4 regions of the Mesorhizobium sp. M1163 genome follow, and region 1 is predicted to be linked to each of the others. Evidence: predicted binding sites of a transcription regulator. Region 1 holds the regulator's gene; each other region holds the start of a gene.

Region 1 (4,769 bases):
GGTCGCGCCAGCGGCCGTCATAGCGGGGAGGCAGCCCCTTCGCTCGTGCGCTCTCGCGCATTGCCTCCAACTCGGCAGGCGTCGCGTAACAATAATAGGCCTTGCCCATGCGAACGAGTTCCTCGGCCACCTCGCGATGGCGCGGCGCACGCTCGAACTGCGACACCGGCTCACCGTCCCATGTCAGGCCAAGCCAGGAAAGCCCGTCGAGGATGGCCGCGGTTGCAGCATCGGTGGAACGCTCGCGGTCGGTGTTCTCGATGCGCAGCAGCATCGTGCCGGCTGTGTGCTTGGCATACAGCCAGTTGAACAGCGCCGTGCGCGCCCCGCCAATATGCAGATAGCCGGTGGGCGAGGGGGCAAAACGGGTGACGACCTTGTCGGGCATGGAACTCTCAGGCAGGCGAAGGAAGTGGGTTTGCGGACTTTCGCGCGTTGCGCGTTCATGTAGCATAGGAGGTCGAGGGCGCAAGGGGCAGACCCGATGGCTGTGCGAGGCCGTGGTGCGGGCGAGGGCGAGGACGTTGGCAGCGGCGTCAGCGAACGCTTGCTGTTTGCCGCGCCCGTGCCTGTCCTGCCGGCACCGGCATTGCTGCCGGTTCCACGCTTTGATGCCCCGTCGCTGCCGGCGAGCGACCCAGCAACGGTTCTCGTGCCCGCGGCCGAGCCCATCGTGCGCCTACGCCGGCGTTTCCGCCTCCCGTCACCGTCCCGTATCCGCAACGGCGTAACCTCGGCGGTCGGCCTGGAGCTCGACCGTGGGGTCGCCTTCCTGCTGGTGCCGGTGTTCCTCGCATGCGGGGTGGTCGTATATTTTGCGCTGGCGGTGGAGCCGGCCTTTCCACAGCCGATCGCAATCGTCGCCTTGGCAGCCCTCTGTGCCGTCGCCTCGCGGTCGTGGCCCAGAACCCGCCTGTGCTTCATGGCGGCGTTGCTCTGCGCGCTTGGCGTGCTTGCCGCCAAGGTCGAGACCTGGCGTGTCGGAACGCATATGCTCGGTTCCGAAATCTCGACGCGCCTCACGGGTCGCGTCGTATCGTTCGAGCCCATGGCGAGCGGCCGCATCAGGCTGACGATCGATGTGATCTCAACCGCCAGGCCGACACTGCGCTACATGCCGGAACGGGTCCGCGTTTCGGCGATGAAAATACCGGCTGAGCTGACCGCCGGTTCCGAGATCGCCGGCTATGTGCGGCTGCTGCCGCCGACCGGGCCGGTGCGGCCCGACAGCTATGATTTCTCCTTCGACAGCTATTTCGCCGGTATCGGCGGCAGCGGCTTTTTTCTCGGCAATCCGAAAGTCGTGTCGTCGGGCAGCATGCCGTTTGCCGCGCGGCTTTCTTCCGCGATCGAAGACGCGCGCGAAACCATCGCCGACCATATCCGCAGCCGCATCGGCGGCGCCGAGGGCGAGATTGCTGCTGCGCTGATCGTCGGCGTGCGCGCCGGCATTCCCGAGGAGATCAACGAAGCGATGCGGCGTACCGGCATCTACCACATCATCTCCATCTCGGGGCTGCATATGGCGTTGGTCGCCGGCACCATTATGGCGCTGCTGCGCGGCGCCTTTGCGCTGTTTCCCGATTTCTCATCGCGACGGCCGGTCAAGAAATACGCGGCGGCCGCCGCGCTTTTTTCGATTGCGGCCTACCTCGTCTTTTCCGGCATTGTGGTGGCGGCCGAACGCAGCTTCATCATGTTGGCGGTGATGCTTATCGCCGTGCTGTTCGACCGGGCCGCGCTCACCATGCGCAACCTGGCGATCTCGGCCATCGCGGTCATTCTGGTGTCGCCGCACGAGGTGGTCGGTCCGAGCTTCCAGATGTCCTTCGCCGCGACGGCGGCCCTTGTCGGCGCCTATGCAGGCTGGTCCGATTACCGCGCCGGCGGGGCCACCACGCCGCCGCCGCGGTTGTCGCCGCTACGCTTTGCCGCTCGAAAGGTCCTGCTGGGCATGGGCGGCCTGGCGATGACCTCGATCATTGCAGGGAGCGCCACGGCGCTTTTCGCCATATGGCATTTCCAGCGCGTGGCGCCGCTCAGCCTGTTCGCCAATCTGGCCATCATGCCTATCGTCTCACTGGTCGTCATGCCCTTCGCCGTCCTCAGTGCGCTGGCGATGCCGTTCGGCGCGGATGGGCCTTTCCTCTACGTGATGGGCAAGGGGCTGACAGCGATGATCGCCCTGTCCGGGTGGATCTCCGAGCGCTCGCCGATCGATGCGGTCGGGCTGATTTCGCTGAGATCTGTCCTTTTGGTGACGATCGCCCTCGTCATTGCCAGCATGGCGACGACCTGGTTGCGGCTCGTGGCCCTTCCTTTTGCGCTCGCCGGCTTGCTAACGACAACGCAGACGCGCGTACCCGATGTATTGATCTCGGAGGACGCACGGCTCGTCGCGCTGCCGATCGGCAGCGGTGAACTCGCGGTCAACCGGGCACGCCCGAATGAGTTCACCATCGACAACTGGAAACGCGCGCTCACATCAGAGGCTATCGTCGCGCCGGAAACACCTGGAAAGAACGATCCGCAATTCGACATTGCCGATCCGGCCGACTTACCGCCGGGCATGCCGTTCATTTGCACGGACGGTCTCTGCCTTGCCAGGCATCCATCCGGCGCGATCATCGCGCTAGCCAATGACCGCGATACTGCACGGCCAGCCTGCGCCTTTGCCAGCTTGATCGTCATCGACGACGCCACCGCCCATAATCCCTGCTACTACGACCGGCTGGTCCTCGTCGTCACCAAACGGCAACTGGCGCGCGCGGGAAGTGCGGCCGTCTATTTCGATCCACAAGCGGCAACACGCGCCGAAATCCGCTTCGCCGTCGAAAAATCATACCGGCCCTGGCACGTGCAGCGGAAATTTTCACGCGCGGCGCGGGGCATGCCGCCATACCGCAGAGCCGACAAGCCAAAAGCCGGCGCCAAGGGCGCAGCTCAGTAGCGGCGGATCAGCCCAACGAGCTTGCCCTGCACCTTGACCCTGTCTGGTCCGAAGATGCGCGTCTCGTAGGCCGGATTGGCGGCTTCCAGGGCGATCGAGGCGCCCTTGCGGCGGAACCGCTTCAGCGTCGCTTCTTCCTCGTCGACCAGTGCCACCACGATCTCACCGGGGCTCGCCGTATCGGCATTGCGGATGATCACCGTGTCGCCGTCGAAAATGCCAGCCTCGATCATCGAATCGCCTTTGACCTCCAGCGCATAATGCTCGCCGCCCATGATCATGTCCGGCGGCACCGAGATCGAATGCGTCTGGTGCTGGATGGCATCGATCGGCACACCAGCGGCGATGCGGCCCATCACCGGGATCGACACGGCGGCGACGACATCGTCGTCATTGCCGGCTGCAGGCATGCGCGACGATGTCGGCTTGCCCTGCCGAGGACCTTGCCCAAGACTGCCCTGGATGACGCTCGGCGAGAACTTGCGTGCCGCATTGAGGCCGGGGGCGATCGAATCGGGCAGGCGCAGCACCTCCAGTGCACGGGCCCGGTTGGGCAAACGGCGAATGAAGCCGCGCTCCTCCAGCGCCGTAATCAGCCGGTGGATTCCCGATTTGGAAGCCAGGTCGAGCGCTTCCTTCATCTCGTCGAAGGAGGGCGGGATACCGCTTTCCTTCAGCCTTTCGTGGATGAACATAAGCAGTTCGTGTTGTTTGCGTGTCAGCATAGCGACCCCCAACAGAATCAGAAAAACAAACCCAGAACAAACACTATCTGTTCCAGTTGTGTTCCGCAACTGTTTAAAGTTTAATGAATGTGTTAGGGCTCGGGAAACGATACCACTCACCAAACCGGAACGCTGCATTTTCACCGCCGCGGGCCTCATCGCCTTGATTCTGCTTTCGTTTGCGGCCTCTGGGTTCCCAGAAGGCGGCACTGGTATCGGCCGTCAGCCGGCAAAGGGCACGGAATTGAAGCCGTATCGACTGTGCGGTTTGGTCAATGCACCGTGAACGAAACGAACTCAAAACGCCAACCTTGGGTTGGCTTGGCTCCTGGTTTCCACCGCGTGGTCAGGCAACTTGTTGCCGGTGGAGCCTTGCTGCGCGATACCAGGTAATGGAGAACCGCTCGTGACCGATGGATGCCGTCGATGCGTGTCCGGCGTTGCGGTGAATCTTGGGGGAGCAGACAAATCATGACAGGAATTCGCGATCTCGTGGCCATAAGGGCGATGGATGCTGCAGATCCGCTGCGCGCGATGCGCGACCGCTTTGTGCTGCCGCAAGGAGTGATCTATCTCGACGGCAATTCGCTAGGGGCCGCTTCGCGTGCCGCTTTCGATGAATTGAGCAAGGCAGTGACCGAAGAATGGGCGCATGATCTCATCCGCGCCTGGAACACGGCCGGCTGGTTCAACATGCCGCTCGAACTCGGCGACCAGCTCGGGCGCCTGATCGGTGCCGCGGCCGGCCAGACGGTGGTCTGCGACACGACATCGGTCAACATCTACAAGCTGCTGCACGCCGCCATGGCCATGCGGCCGGAGCGGCAGGTCATCGTCGCCGAGGGCGACAGTTTTCCGACAGATCTCTACATGGCTGAGGGTGTGGTTTCGACGCGAAAAGATACGCTGCTTCGCCTCTCGGGGGTCGACGCGCCGAGCATCGAAGAGCTGATCGACGAAGGCACCGCCGTGGTGCTGGTCAACCACGTCAACTACAAGTCGGGCGAACTGCGCGACATGCCGGCGCTGACGCGCAGGGCCCAGGAAGCCGGGGCGATGATCGTCTGGGATCTCTGCCACACCGCCGGTGCGAT
Region 2 (4,769 bases), on a different contig from region 1:
GCGATCGCCGACGCGCTTTCCATGAGCCATCATGCGCCGCCGCAGATCGTCAGCGCGCTGGCTTCGGACCAGCCCGAGGTGGCCGCTTTGGTACTGGCGCGCTCGCCGCTGCTTACCGATTCCGACCTGATTGATCGGGTTGCCGGCGGCCAGAAAGCGACGCAGAAGGTGATCGCCGACCGGCCGCGCGTCTCGATGTCGGTTGCGGCAGCGATCGCCGAGGTCGGTGAGCCGGAAGCCTGCACCACGCTGCTCGCCAATAGCGGCGCCGACATCGCATCCGTCAGCTTTCGCCGCATGGCCGAGCGTCACGGCCATCTGCCTCTGGTGCGCGAGGCGCTGATCGCCGACATCCGGCTGCCCGCCGACTGCCGGCATATGCTGCTGGTCAAGCTAGGGGAGATGCTCAAGGGATCGCCATTGGTGCTGGCGCTGATGGGCGCCGCCAGGGCCGAGCGCATCACGCGCGATGCTTGCGTCAAGGCTTCGGTGACACTGATCGAAGGCACGCGGGCGGAGGAACATACCGCACTTGTCGAACATCTGCGCCTGCGCGGCGACCTGACCGCAAGCTTCGTCATCCGCACCATCGCGCACGGCAAGGTCGACTTCTTTGGTTCGGCGCTGGTCGCGCTCAGCCAGCAGCCCGAGCAACGGGTGAGGGCGCTGCTGGCCAGCGGGCATGACATAGCGTTGCAGGCACTGTTCCGCAGCGCCGGGCTTGCCGCCGCCACCCACGCCATCATCCTGCGCGCGCTGAAGGTCTGGCGTGAGGTCGCCAATGGCAAACGCCTCGCCGGCGTCCAGGAAGTCAGCTGGCTGATGCTGAAGGAATTGGGCGGACAGTCCGCCGAAGGCGATCTCGCCGGGCTGGTCAAATCGATCCATCTCGATGCGCTGCGCGAGAACGCACGCGGGCACGCGCTGGCGATCGCGGCTGCTTAAAGCAATTCCAGGAAAAGCGTGAAACGGTTTTCCGACTTGCGTCAAAATAAAAAACTGAGCGGTTCGGCGTTTCCGTGAAACGCTGAACCGTTCCAGGCCTCATCCTTCGCGAAAAATCCGGAAAAGTCTTGCGCACAGTGACAGCCGCCGTCCGCGGCTCGCCTAGCAGAAGACGCTCAGATATCCAGCACTTCCGTCGCGGCGAATTCCGCGCGTTCCTGGATGAAGCGGAAGCGGGCCTCGGGCTTGGTGCCCATCAATGCGTCGACCGCATCCTTGGTCGCCGCCTCGGCGTCGATGACGTCCACCCTGAGCAGCGTGCGCTTTCTCGGGTCCATGGTGGTTTCTTTGAGCTGGGCAGCCATCATTTCGCCCAGCCCCTTGAAGCGGCCGATTTCGACTTTGCCGCGCCCGGTAAATTCGGTGCGCAGAAGTTCGTCCTTGTGCGCATCGTCGCGGGCATAGGCGACCTTGCCGCCTTGCCGGATCGAGTAGAGCGGCGGCACCGCCAGATAGAGATGGCCGCCGCGGACCAGGCTCGGCATCTCCTGGTAGAAGAAGGTGATCAGCAGCGAAGCGATATGGGCGCCATCGACGTCGGCGTCGGTCATGATGATGACCCGGTCGTAACGCAGGTCCTCGTCGCGGTATCTCGAGCGCGTGCCGCAGCCCAACGCCTGGATCAGGTCGGATATCTGCTGGTTGCCGGCCAGCTTGTCGTTACCGGCGCTGGCGACGTTGAGGATCTTGCCGCGGAGCGGCAGCACCGCCTGGCTGGCGCGGTCGCGCGCCTGCTTTGCCGAACCGCCAGCCGAATCGCCCTCGACGATGAACAGCTCGGCGCCGGCCGCTGCATTCTGCGTGCAATCGGCGAGCTTGCCGGGCAGGCGCAGCTTGCGCACAGCGCTCTTGCGCGACACTTCCTTTTCCTGGCGGCGGCGCACCCGCTCGTCGGCACGCGCGATCACCCATTCGAGCAGTTTCGAAGCTTCCTGCGGATTGTCGGCCAGCCAATGGTCGAACGGGTCGCGGATGGCGCTTTCGACGATGCGGATCGCCTCGATCGTCGCCAGCCTGTCCTTGGTCTGGCCGACGAATTCCGGCTCGCGGATGAACACCGACAGCATGCCCGCCGCCGAGATCATCACATCTTCGGATGTGACTATCGAAGCGCGCTTGTTGCCGACCAGGTCGGCATAGGCGCGCAAGCCGCGCGTCAGAACGTTGCGGAAGCCGGCCTCGTGCGTGCCGCCTTCGGCTGTCGGAATGGTGTTGCAATAGGAATTTATAAAACCGTCGCCGCCGAACCAGGTCACCGCCCATTCGAGCGAGCCGTGACCGCCCTGCTTCTCGCTCTTGCCGGCGAACATTTCACGGGTCACCTGGAATTCGTCGCCGAGCGAGGCTTTCAGATAGTCCTTGAGGCCGCCCGGAAAATGGAATTCTGCCTTGGCCGGCGTCGTGTCCTTTTCCTTGATCAGCGAGGGATCGCAGGTCCAGCGGATTTCGACACCGCCGAACAGATAGGCTTTTGACCGCGCCATGCGGTAGAGCCGCGCCGGCTCGAACGCAGCACCCTTGCCGAAAATCTGCTCGTCTGGATGGAAGCGGATCTTCGTGCCGCGCCGGTTGTGCACCTCGCCGAGCTGCTCCAGGCCGGTCACCGGAACGCCTCGCGAGAAGCGCTGGCGATAGAGCTTGCGCCCAATCGCAACCTCGACCTCGAGATGGTCGGACAGCGCGTTGACCACGGAAACGCCGACACCGTGCAGGCCTCCCGAGGTCTCGTAGACCTTGCTGTCGAACTTGCCGCCTGAATGCAGCGTGGTCATGATGAGTTCGAGCGCCGGCTTCTTGAATTTCGGGTGCGGATCGACCGGAATGCCGCGGCCGTTGTCGGTTACAGACAGGTATCCGTCGGCGGAAAGCTCGACATCGATGAAGGTAGCATGGCCGGCGACCGCCTCGTCCATCGAATTGTCGATGACCTCGGCGAACAGATGGTGCATCGCCTTGTCGTCGGTGCCGCCAATGTACATGCCCGGGCGGCGGCGCACCGGCTCCAGCCCCTCCAGCACCTCGATATCGGCGGCACTATAGCTCTCGCTGGCATCGCGGGGCGCCGGCCGCTTCGCCGCCTGCACCAGCGGGTCGGCCGGGCGCGCGGCGCGAGCCGGTTGCGGCTGCTTGCCCAAATTGCCGAAAAGATCGTTATTGTCGTCCATGCCGGTCCTGGATTCCGATGCTGCGAATCACCACCCGATACTGCCACGCTTTTTGCGGGCAGGCGACGGAGGTTCCTGTTACGTTCGAGGATAGAGCCTCTTACTGCAAAACCATTCGACAACCAAGCGGCGGAAATGGGGTCGAAGCTTGGAGCATCGACGCTTTGTAAACCTTGTCCGAAGGTTACGCCGCAAGGTTGGCTGAAAAACGATATCCGCGGACTGTCGCTGACCTAGAATGCAGCGAAACCCTCAAGAGGCTGTCGCTTAAGCATGTTGGATTACAGTTCGCTCCTGCTCGCAGCGGCGCTGTCGGGCACGTGCCTCAGCATCACCATGTTTGCGATCTGGTTCACCGCGCCACAGGCACGCTTTGTGCTGACGGTGGCGTGCGGCATTCTCGTGCTCGTCGCACATGTGGTCTTGTTTTGGCATTACACAAGAGATCCAAGCCCCTGGCTTTGCCAGATCGTGCTTGCTCTTCTCAGCCTCGGCTTCCTGATTATCTGCCTGTCGGCCATGCAATATCTCAGCATGCGCGACTATAGGCGCGCCATCTTGCCGACCTTGGCTGCGATGGCTGTTTGCGCGGGCGCGACGTATCTCGGGTTTGATGGTGTCGGCTTCATTGTCACCTATGCGACGGTAACGGCGCTACTCTCGCTTATCGGGGCGATGTTCTGGATCCAGGGTGGTCACGATCGCCGGATATTGCTGGTCGTATCGTTCCTGAGCGGCGTCTGTGCGCTGTCGTTCGGACTTTGCGGCGCGGTCCTGCTGGTCAAGGGCCAGTGGGTGCTCGGCGTAGCACCGGACAATTGGGCCGAGCGGGTGAATTCCGTCGTAGCCGTCGCCTGCATGACCGGGCTTGGCGCATTAACGCTCTCCCTGCACCATTTGCAGGCGCAGATCGAATTGAAGGCCGAGACGATGACCGATCCATTGACCGGGCTGATGAACCGGCGGGCGTTAACGGCACTCTACGGCGAGCGGGTCTTCGGTCCGTTCATGTCCGTCACCATGTTCGACCTCGACCATTTCAAAAGGACGAACGACGTATTCGGTCATCCGGTCGGCGACCAGGTCCTGCGCCGCTTTGCCGCCGTCATCAGGAAATACGCCAGAACCGGCGTCGACGCCTTCCGGCTGGGCGGCGAGGAATTCGTGCTCGTCATGTCGCGGATGACGGAAGAAAAAGCCTATGACATTGCGAGCAAGATCAGCGTCGCCTTCGGTACGGAAGTCGTGGCCACCCAGCTTGGTCCGTTGCGAAGCACAGTCAGCGGCGGCATCGGCTTTGGTGGGACGAGCGGCACCGGTCTCGATGATGTGCTGGCCGAAGCCGACGCCGCGCTCTATGCGGCAAAGCGCGCCGGGCGAAATCGCGTCATCGCCCGGGACAGGGCGAGCAAGGCCGACGGGCCGGCCTTGCGTTCTGCCTGATTGAGGCTTCTATCTTCTTGTTAGACCATGATCTTGTCCGAAAACCGGATTCCACTCTTCGGGATCATGGTCTACTCCGCCGCACCCAGATATTCCGACAGCGGCGGGCAGGAGCAAACCAGGTTGCGGTCGCCGGCGACGTTGTCGATGCGTGAC
Region 3 (4,769 bases), on a different contig from region 1:
ACCGAATCTTGTGCCTCAGATGGAGCCATGGTGAAAACTGCACTGTCGATCAAGGTCGGGGCGGCGATCCGCCGGGCGCGCAAGCAGCGCGGCCTGGTGATGCGCCACATTGCCGAGCACAACGACACCGACGTCGCTGCCGTCGGCAATTGGGAAACCGGGCGCAACCTGCCCAAGACCGAGAACCTTTTGAAGACCGCCGCCTTCCTGCGCGTCGACCCGGTGGCGCTCGGCAAGGGCGAGGTCGCCTTCCTCGAAGATGCCGGGCCGGTTGCCGATGCCGAGATCGTCACCGATCCCGGCCCCCTGCCCGCCGGGCCGATGGACATCCAGCTTCTCGGCACCGCCGTCGGCGGCGACGATGGCGACTTCACCTTCAACGGCCAGCCGGCCGGCTATGTCCAGCGGCCGCCGGGGATCCGGCATCTGCGCAACGTGTTTGCGCTGCACGTGCTGAGCGATTCGATGGTGCCGCGCTACGAGCCCGGCGAGATGATCTATTGCGGCGGCCGCGACGCCGTCCCCGGCGACCATGTGGTGATCGAGACGCTGCCCGAAGAGAACGAGCAAAACGGCAAGGCCTTCATCAAGAAGCTGGTCAAGCGCACCGCCGCCGAGCTGATCGTCGAGCAATACAATCCGCCCAAGACGCTGACCTTCAACCGCTACGCGATCAAGAACGTCTTCCGCGTCATCCCGCTCAAGGAACTGCTGGGGTATTGAGGCTTGTTGCCTTCTCCCTTTGTGGGAGAAGGTGGATCGGCGCACAGCGCCGAGCCGGATGAGGGGTGCTGGAAGGAACGCGGCGGAGGAAATGTAGACGCGATTTTAAGCACTTAGGCCATCAAGGTAGCGATCCGTCCAACACCACCTCATCCGACCGAGCTTCGCTCGGCCGCCTTCTCCCACAAGGGGAGAAGGGAAGAGCAGCACGCCCTCCCTCAAGCCCGCCTCGATTGCTCCAGCTCTCGACCGTTGAGCAGGCGCGCCTCGGCGCGGGCCCGCTGCCGGTCGTCGATGAAGGCAGCCTGGATCGAAACGGCGGCGCCCGGCAGGCCGTCGGCCCGGCAGGCCTTGCAGATCAGGCGCCCCGAAAGTGCTGATAGCGGTGTCTCCGGCATCACCCCATGCCGCTTGAGCTCGGCCGGCTTCCACCACCTGTTGCGGCCGCAATCGATGCACTCGACGGCAATCGAGACGACATCGGCGATCGTCGCTTCCTTGCCCGCTAATGCCATGGTCATCCCCATCGTTGTTCCTGCTTTGTTCGCAACATTATCGGTTTTCGAGGCGGAGTCGAGTCGGTTCCGCTTACACCGGCGTGAAAGTTTCACTTGTTCATTTATTTGAGTTATGCTTATATCTCATGCAAGCTGGAATCGACGCAGCCGCGGCCGCTCCGTCCACCGAATGCAAGGGAGTGACGATGGACCTCGCCCAGTTCGCCCAGGCCTGCGGTTATGCCGGCGACAGCCCGGCCATGCTTGCCGCCTTCGCGGCCATCCGCCAGGACGGCATCCGCACGGCGCGCCAGGGCCATCGCCAGCGCAAGGCGGCGATCGACCGGATGAAGCCGAGCCGCGCTTTGTTCCTGGCGGCGATCCGCCCGGCGCAGTCGGCCGAGGAGGCGATCGAGGACGCCGCCCGCTTCCTGTCGATGTTCCGCAACATGCCGCAGTGGCGACAGGAAAGGCGCAGCGCCGACCTCGCCCGCGCCAGGCAGCAGCGCCTCTTCGCCCGCTTCTTCCGCCGCTACGGCTATCGCCTCTGGGCGTTGGAGGCGGCCTATCGTGGCGGGAGCGGCCGCTGGCCGATCAAAGCTGCTGGCTGCGGGCGAAAATGCGGCCGTAGTCGGGATCGCCAATTTCGGCGAAGTGATGGGAGCGCAGGAAGCGCTGCAGCCGGGGATTAGGTTTGGCGCACGTCGCCGCGTGGACATTCCAACGGATCAGCCTGAATTTGCCGATCGGTGGCATAGGCCCGGACAAGCCTCCACAAGACGAGCAGGACGCCTTCGCCACCACCGTCGATATGGGCAAGGTTGACCAGCAGCGTGCCGCCATCGCGATTGAATTCGGCCAGGACGGTGGCGCTGCCCATGGTAAAGGAAATCGGGCGGCCGAAGGCCAGCAATTGATCCTGGTCCGCGCGCGACAGTGCCCGCAAAACCTCCAGCGAGACGCCTTCAATTTCGATCCGCATTGGCTGGTTGACCATCGCCGGGTTGCTCGCTTTCGACCGATTTTATCCTAGTCTGCCTGCCAGAAAGACAGCTGGTAGTCCTCCAGGTCTTTGGGCTCCGGATCGAAAAACTCGACGACAAACCTTCGGTCCGGAAACCGCCATTGCAGTTTTGCTTCATAAATCTCCTTGAGGACTGAGCCGAGGAACACGAGCTTGTCGCGAGAAATGTCGGCGATGCCCAAGGCGTGAATATCGGCAATATGCAAGTGGTTCATGACCGCTTCCACAGACTGTCGCGTGGCGTTGGGGTGTCGTTCGAAGCTTCGCAGGCCCTCCTCGCTGAACCCTTCCATCAAAACGTAGCGTTCGAACGTTACGAACTCCGGCCAGAAAACGGTGCTGTACCCCACAGCAAGTGCAAATCGGCCCTCGCAGCCAACCCAGCTTTGTAAATCGATGCCGGTCCCATTGTTCCAAGCTGCCAATTCGGCCTTCATGCTGGCTGGAACATCCATATCGTTTCCTCCCGATCTTCACCTGTCATAGGTCTTTCAACGGCTGCTTTCCACTAGCCGACGCTTGTCGTCGCCAAATCCACGCCGTATGTCTCCGCGCGATGAGCGAGATCGAATTCCGTCGTGCCCAGGCGCCCGACCTGCCGGCGATCGTTGCAATGCTTGCCGACGATGCGCTCGGCGCAGACCGGGAAGACCCGTCCACGCCGCTCGCGCCATCCTATCTCGATGACTTCAGCGCGATCGATGCCGATCCCAACCAGTTGCTGGCCGTGGCCGTCGAGGGCGAGCAAGTGGTCGGGACCCTGCAACTCACCTTCCTTCCGGGTATCTCCAGGAAGGGTGCCTGGCGCGGCCAGATCGAAGGCGTACGCGTCGCCCGGCAATGGCTGTCCCGCGGCGTCGGCAAGCTGATGATCGAATGGGCGATTGAAACGTGCCGTTCGCGCGGCTGCAGCCTTGTTCAGCTCACCACTGACAAGGAACGACGGGAGGCGCACGCTTTCTACGAGCGCCTCGGTTTCACCGCCAGCCATCTCGGCTACAAGATGGCGCTGTAGGTCGCTGCAGCAGGCGCCGTCGGCGAAGCTGCCGATCTCCCCCCTTGCGGGGGAGATGCCCGGCAGGGCAGAGGGGGGTGCTGTCCCTCCGACCTGTCAACCAATCGGAGCCAAACCCTCAGGCTGATTCGAGTTGGCAACAACTGAAGTCGAAGTTGGCGATCCGTCCCACCCCCCTCTGTCCTGCCGGACATCTCCCCCGCAAGGGGGGAGATTGGATGTTGCTTCGACTTTCGCCAACCACCAACGCTGGAACGCAGGCAGACAGAGGGCGCCAAACTGAAGCCATTGCCCTTCACCTACCCTCCGCGCCGCTTGACAATCCGCCCACAATGTTCTCTTTATGTTCTCATCACAACTCGAGATGATGCGGCGTTTGAACCGCCGCGGGCGAACGGGCCGGATGGAAGCCAACATCCTCCACGCGGATCTGGATGCCTTCTATGCCTCGGTCGAACAACTGCTCGACCCGGCCTTGCGCGGCAAGCCGATTGCCGTCGGCGGCGGGGTAGTGCTCGCCGCATCCTATGAAGCCAAGGCGTTCGGCGTGCGCGGCGGCATGCCGGGACGGCGGGCGCGGGAACTCTGCCCGCAACTCATTTTCGTCGGCGGCCATTTCAAGGACTATCAGCGGCTGGGCGATGCGGCAATCAAGGTGCTGGGCGATTTCACGCCGGTGGTCGAGCGAATTTCCATCGACGAGGCCTTTGCCGACCTCGCCGGCTGCACCCACCTGTTCGGCTCGCCGGCCGAGATCGCCGGCAAGATCCGCCACCGCGTGCGGGCGGAGCTCGGCCTGCCGATCTCGGTCGGCGTAGCCCGCACCAAGCATCTGGCCAAGATCGCCTCACAGGTCGCAAAACCCGACGGGCTGGTGGTGGTCGATCCGCGCCACGAGCTGGAGTTCCTGCACCACCTGCCGGTCGAGCTGATGTGGGGTGTCGGCCCGGTCACCAGGGAGCGGCTGGCCGGCATCGGCGTCAACACCATCGGCGAGCTGGCGAAGACCAACAATGGCGCGCTGGAGCGCCTGCTCGGGCCGGCGGCGGGAGAGAAATTCAACGCGCTGGCGTGGAACCGCGATCCGCGCAAGCTCGAGACGCAGCGCCGGGCGCGCTCGGCCGGCGCGCAATCGGCGCTCGGCCGAAAACCGGCCGAGGAGCAGGTCTTCGTGCCTGCGCTGCTGCATCTGGCCGATAGGGTCGCCACAAGATTGCGGGCGAAATCCCGGCCCGGCCGCACGGTGACGGTTCGTGTCCGCTTTGCCGACCTGCGCTCGGTGACGCGCTCGATCACGCTCGACCAGCCGATTTCGGCAACCGCCATGCTGGCCGAGATCGCCGAGGCGCTGGTCCGCAAGGTGCTCATCGACCATCCGCACGAAAAAACCATCTCGCTGCTGGCGATCGCCGTCTCGCATCTGGAGCAGCATGCCGGCCTGCAACTGGAACTGCCGCTTGGGCTCGACGACGACCGCCGCCGCCCCGGCACCAGCAGGGGCGCGGCGCGC
Region 4 (4,769 bases), on a different contig from region 1:
ACACGCCGACGTCACAGCTACTGCCACGCCATTTTTGCAGAACTTGACGCACACAACTCGATGGGGAGAAGAGGCTGGCGCCAGCGCTGGGCGACTTCCTCTCCCCTCGGGGAGAGGTCGGATTGCCCCGGATTGCCCTTCGCAATTCGGTTGGCAATCCGGGTGAGGGGGCGCTTGCCCATACGCGATAGCGAACGGGGAGAAGAAACGCTAATCCACCCACATCCCGGTTCGTTTGTGCCAGTCGGCGATCGACTCTTCCGGGTAGACATCGAAGACCTTGTCGCCCTTGCCGATATCGGGCTCGACCCAGTTCGCCTTGTATTTCAGCATCAGATGCACCTTCTCCGGCGGCTTCGGCAGGTTTGTGTCGATTGCCGAGGCAAACGGATGCACCAGCTCCGGCCAGGTTGGATCGTAGAGCCAGAGTGCCGTCCCGCATTTCGTGCAGAAGTTCCGTTCGCCCGTCGAGATCTCGCGTTGCGGGTGCTCGTCGTCCTCGATCTCGGCCCGGTAGACGCCGAGATGGCGCTTGCCCTCGATTTTCAGCGTCTCGTAATCGGCGCCGAGATTGATGGCGAAACCGCCGCCGCCCTGCTGCTTGCGGCAGATCGAGCAGTAGCACAGCATGAACGGCACCGGCGTGTGGCTTTCCACCTCGAAACGCACGGCATTGCACCGGCAGGACCCTTTGAGCAGAAGCGGCATGAAAAACTCCGATGAAACTGATTCTGAACTTGTCAGGATGGTGCCGGTAGCGGCGATGACAAGGGGAAATCCCGGTGACATGATCGCGCCATGGACAACGAGCGCATAGAAGAGCTTTTCGAAGTGCTCGGCCCGGTCAGCATCCGCAAGCTGTTCGGCGGCAAGGGCATCTATTTCGATGGCGTCATCGTCGCCATTGTCATCCGTGGCGAATTGATGCTGAAGGCCGACGCCGAAAGCGCCCCGGATTTCGAAGCGGCCGGCTGCCGGCAATGGACCTATACCGGCTCGCGCCACGGAAAGCTGGTGTCGATGCCCTATTGGAGCGTTCCCGACAGCGCGTTCGACGATCCCGACGAGATGGCGATCTGGGCGCGCCGCGCCTACGAGGCAGGACGGCGCGCCGGCAAATAGGCTGCACCATGCTTCGGCAATTCTGGGCCGCATTTCACGCCAGGTTCCGCGCCTCGGGCACGAGCGCCAGCGCTTCGGCAAAGCCGGCGCTGGTGAAAGCGGCGCTCTCGACGGTGAGCATAGCTGCGGCAACGCCTTCGCACAGTGCCGCGCGCAGCGTCAGGCCGCGCAGCCGGGCGGCGATCGTGGCACCTGCCAGCGCGTCGCCGGCGCCGCTCATATCCGCCCGCTTGTGTATCGGCGGTGGCAGGATCAAAAATGCGCCGGTTTCGTCGAAACCGAGCACTGGATCATCGCCGGCGGTGACCGCGCCGCTCTTCAGGCCGGCGCGTCTCAGCCCGTCGACGACGCCTTGATCGTCAGCATCGATGTCGACGCCGGCGAGCACGCCAGCCTCGTGCCGGTTCATGAAGGCGAGTGCCAGAAGATCAAGCACCGGCGTCAGCCGCGCCGCTTTGCTGGGCGAGACGGCAAGCGCAAACACCGGCTTGCCGGCGGCGAGTGCCGCCAGCCGCGCCACTGCGGAAGACGGCAGGTTGGCGTCGCACAGCACCGCGTCGGCCGAACCGATCGCGTCTCGCACCTTGGCGCGGCGGATCTGCTTGGGAAGCGCCAGCTCGTAGAGCACCATGTCGGCAAGGCCGGCGATCAGCCCGCCGTCGCTATCGACCAGCATCGTATGGCTTGGCGTCGCGCGGTCGAGGAACACCGCCGACAAATCGGCAATGCCGGCGTCGGTGACGGCGCGTAAAACCGTGTCGCCCAGGGCATCGCCGCCGCGCACCGAAAGCAGCGAGGCCGAGACGCCGCGCCGCACCGCACAGCGCAAGGCGTTGAAGGCGGCGCCGCCGACATGCTCGCGCATCGTGCCGGGATTGGAAGCGGCCGGCACGAAGGCGCCGGCAACCCGGCCGCGCCGCTCGATATAGGCGCCACCCACGGCCAGGATCGTCGGGGATTTCATCATGCCGGCAAAATGCCCTTTGCTGTGCCCCGGGAGGAGACTAGGTCGCCGGGCGGAACCCTGCAATCGCGGGTGCGATTCGGATGGTGACGGCAACGGCGCCGCATGCGAGGCGGGATACGTCCGGAAGCAAAATTGCGAAACAAAAATAGAACAAATATGGATATCCGTTATTTTTCAAATCCTTGGGCTCATTGACAAATGAGAACAAACGAGGTACATTCTTTTAAGGATTGCGGGATTGTCCGGCCTCCATTGACGACCACGGGGTGATGTATCATGGCTCAGAATTCTTTGCGGCTTGTAGAGGACAAAGCGGTGGACAAATCAAAGGCTCTGGATGCGGCGCTGTCGCAAATCGAGCGTGCCTTCGGCAAGGGTTCGATCATGCGGCTCGGCGCGAACGAGCAGGTCGTCGAGATCGAAACGGTGCCGACCGGCTCGCTTGGGTTGGACATCGCGCTTGGCGTCGGCGGCCTGCCGCGCGGCCGCATCGTCGAGATCTACGGACCGGAAAGCTCGGGCAAGACGACGCTGGCGCTGCACACGGTGGCCGAAGCCCAGAAGAAGGGCGGCATCTGCGCCTTTGTCGATGCCGAGCATGCGCTCGATCCGGTCTATGCCCGCAAGCTCGGCGTCGATCTCGAAAACCTGCTGATCTCGCAGCCCGATACCGGCGAACAGGCGCTGGAGATCTGCGACACGCTGGTGCGCTCCGGCGCCATCGACGTGCTGGTGGTCGATTCGGTGGCGGCGCTGACGCCGCGGGCCGAAATCGAAGGCGAGATGGGCGATTCGCTGCCCGGCCTGCAGGCCCGCCTGATGAGCCAGGCACTGCGCAAGCTCACCGCCTCGATCTCGCGCTCCAACACCATGGTCATCTTCATCAACCAGATCCGCATGAAGATCGGCGTCATGTTTGGTTCGCCCGAGACGACGACCGGCGGCAACGCGCTGAAATTCTATGCCTCGGTCCGCCTCGACATCCGCCGCATCGGCTCGGTCAAGGATCGCGACGAGGTCGTCGGCAACCAGACCCGCGTCAAGGTCGTCAAGAACAAGCTGGCGCCGCCCTTCAAGGTGGTCGAGTTCGACATCATGTATGGCGAGGGCGTCTCCAAGACCGGCGAGCTGGTCGATCTCGGCGTCAAGGCTGGCGTGGTCGAAAAGTCGGGCGCCTGGTTCTCCTATAATTCGCAGCGTCTCGGCCAGGGCCGCGAAAACGCAAAACTGTTCCTGCGCGACAATCCCGACACGGCGCGCGAGATCGAATTGGCGCTGAGGCAGAATGCCGGATTGATCGCCGAGAAATTCCTTGAGAACGGCGGCTCCGAAAGCAGCGACGACGGTTTCGAGGACGACGCCGGGGCGATGTAGGAAAAGCGACGCCTCCCGGAGCGTCAGCCAGGTTTGGATTTGATGTTTTGATTTTGAGTTTGCGTAATCGGTACATTTTGAACCGCCGGCCCCGTGCCGGCGGTTGGCGTTTGCCGGCGAGTCAGACGCATTTCAAAGCGCCGGTGAAAGCCGGGATTTGAGCCCATTTGGTGTTTCTGGACAGGCTGCGGTGCGACCGCTAAAAGGCCATGTCTATTTTCCGCCGGCAGCCGGCGGTTCTCTCGAAAAGGCAGTATTCATGAGTGGCGTCAACGAGATCCGGTCGGCATTTCTCGACTATTTTCGCAAGGAAGGTCACGAGGTCGTCGCGTCGAGCCCGCTAGTGCCGCGCAACGACCCGACGCTGATGTTCACCAATGCCGGCATGGTGCAGTTCAAGAACGTTTTCACCGGTCTGGAGAAGCGGCCCTATTCGCGTGCGACGACTGCCCAGAAGAGTGTTCGTGCCGGCGGCAAGCACAACGACCTCGACAATGTCGGCTACACCGCGCGACACCTGACCTTCTTCGAGATGCTCGGCAATTTCTCCTTCGGCGATTATTTCAAGGAGCGCGCCATAGAGCTTGCCTGGAACCTGATCACCAGGGAGTTCGGGCTGAAGAAGGACAAGCTGCTGGTCACCGTCTATCACAACGACGACGAGGCCGCCTCCTACTGGAAGAAGATCGCCGGTCTTTCCGACGATCGCATCATCCGCATCGCGACCTCGGACAATTTCTGGGCAATGGGCGACACCGGACCTTGCGGGCCGTGTTCGGAGATATTCATCGACCGTGGCGAGCACATCTGGGGTGGCCCTCCCGGCAGTCCCGAGGAGGATGGCGACCGTTTCCTCGAATTCTGGAACCTGGTGTTCATGCAGTATGAACAGGTGACGAAGGACGAGCGCGTCGACCTGCCGCGTCCGTCGATCGACACGGGCATGGGCCTCGAGCGCATGGCCTCCATCCTGCAAGGGGTTGAAAGCGTCTTCGAGACCGACCTGTTCCGCCACCTGATCGACGCTGCGTCGTCGGCGCTTGGCCGCGGTCCGGATGCGGACACCGTCGCATCGTTCCGCGTCATCGCCGACCACTTGCGTTCGTCCTGCTTCCTGGTCGCCGACGGTGTGCTGCCGTCCAACGAAGGGCGGGGCTACGTGCTTCGTCGCATCATGCGCCGCGCCATGCGCCACGCGCAGTTGCTCGGCTCGAATGAGCCGCTGATGTGGAAGCTGGTGCCGGCGCTGGTCCGCGAGATGAGCCAAGCCTACCCGGAACTGGCGCGCGGCGAGCAGATGATCACC

What was found. Region 1 encodes LexA, which represses DNA repair genes until DNA is damaged. Its sites were predicted from a motif close to TGTTCNNNNTGTGTTCNG; they were not measured.
Region 2: the regulator LexA is predicted to act here: its motif matches at 3,241-3,258, upstream of parE (DNA topoisomerase IV subunit B).
Region 3: the regulator LexA is predicted to act here: its motif matches at 3,593-3,610, upstream of dinB (DNA polymerase IV).
Region 4: the regulator LexA is predicted to act here: its motif matches at 2,225-2,242, upstream of recA (recombinase RecA).

Annotation. Positions count from the first base shown of each region.
Region 1 covers NZ_JAMYMF010000010.1:134,189-138,957, forward strand. The annotation lists gene gltX (glutamate--tRNA ligase) at 1-388, opposite strand, end outside; gene NKH43_RS12365 (ComEC/Rec2 family competence protein) at 485-2,950, shown strand; gene lexA (transcriptional repressor LexA) at 2,944-3,675, opposite strand; gene kynU (kynureninase) at 4,147-4,769, shown strand, end outside.
Region 2 covers NZ_JAMYMF010000029.1:86,172-90,940, forward strand. The annotation lists gene NKH43_RS25115 (DUF2336 domain-containing protein) at 1-945, shown strand, start outside; gene parE (DNA topoisomerase IV subunit B) at 1,122-3,170, opposite strand; gene NKH43_RS25125 (GGDEF domain-containing protein) at 3,444-4,613, shown strand; gene gcvP (aminomethyl-transferring glycine dehydrogenase) at 4,685-4,769, opposite strand, start outside.
Region 3 covers NZ_JAMYMF010000035.1:20,299-25,067, reverse strand. The annotation lists gene NKH43_RS27640 (XRE family transcriptional regulator) at 28-723, shown strand; gene NKH43_RS27635 (hypothetical protein) at 942-1,244, opposite strand; gene NKH43_RS27630 (hypothetical protein) at 1,427-1,912, shown strand; gene NKH43_RS27625 (hypothetical protein) at 1,915-2,253, shown strand; gene NKH43_RS27620 (hypothetical protein) at 2,250-2,699, opposite strand; gene NKH43_RS27615 (GNAT family N-acetyltransferase) at 2,801-3,259, shown strand; gene dinB (DNA polymerase IV) at 3,663-4,769, shown strand, end outside.
Region 4 covers NZ_JAMYMF010000036.1:74,166-78,934, reverse strand. The annotation lists gene NKH43_RS28400 (GFA family protein) at 211-708, opposite strand; gene NKH43_RS28395 (TfoX/Sxy family protein) at 799-1,122, shown strand; gene NKH43_RS28390 (carbohydrate kinase family protein) at 1,157-2,089, opposite strand; gene recA (recombinase RecA) at 2,366-3,463, shown strand; gene alaS (alanine--tRNA ligase) at 3,723-4,769, shown strand, end outside.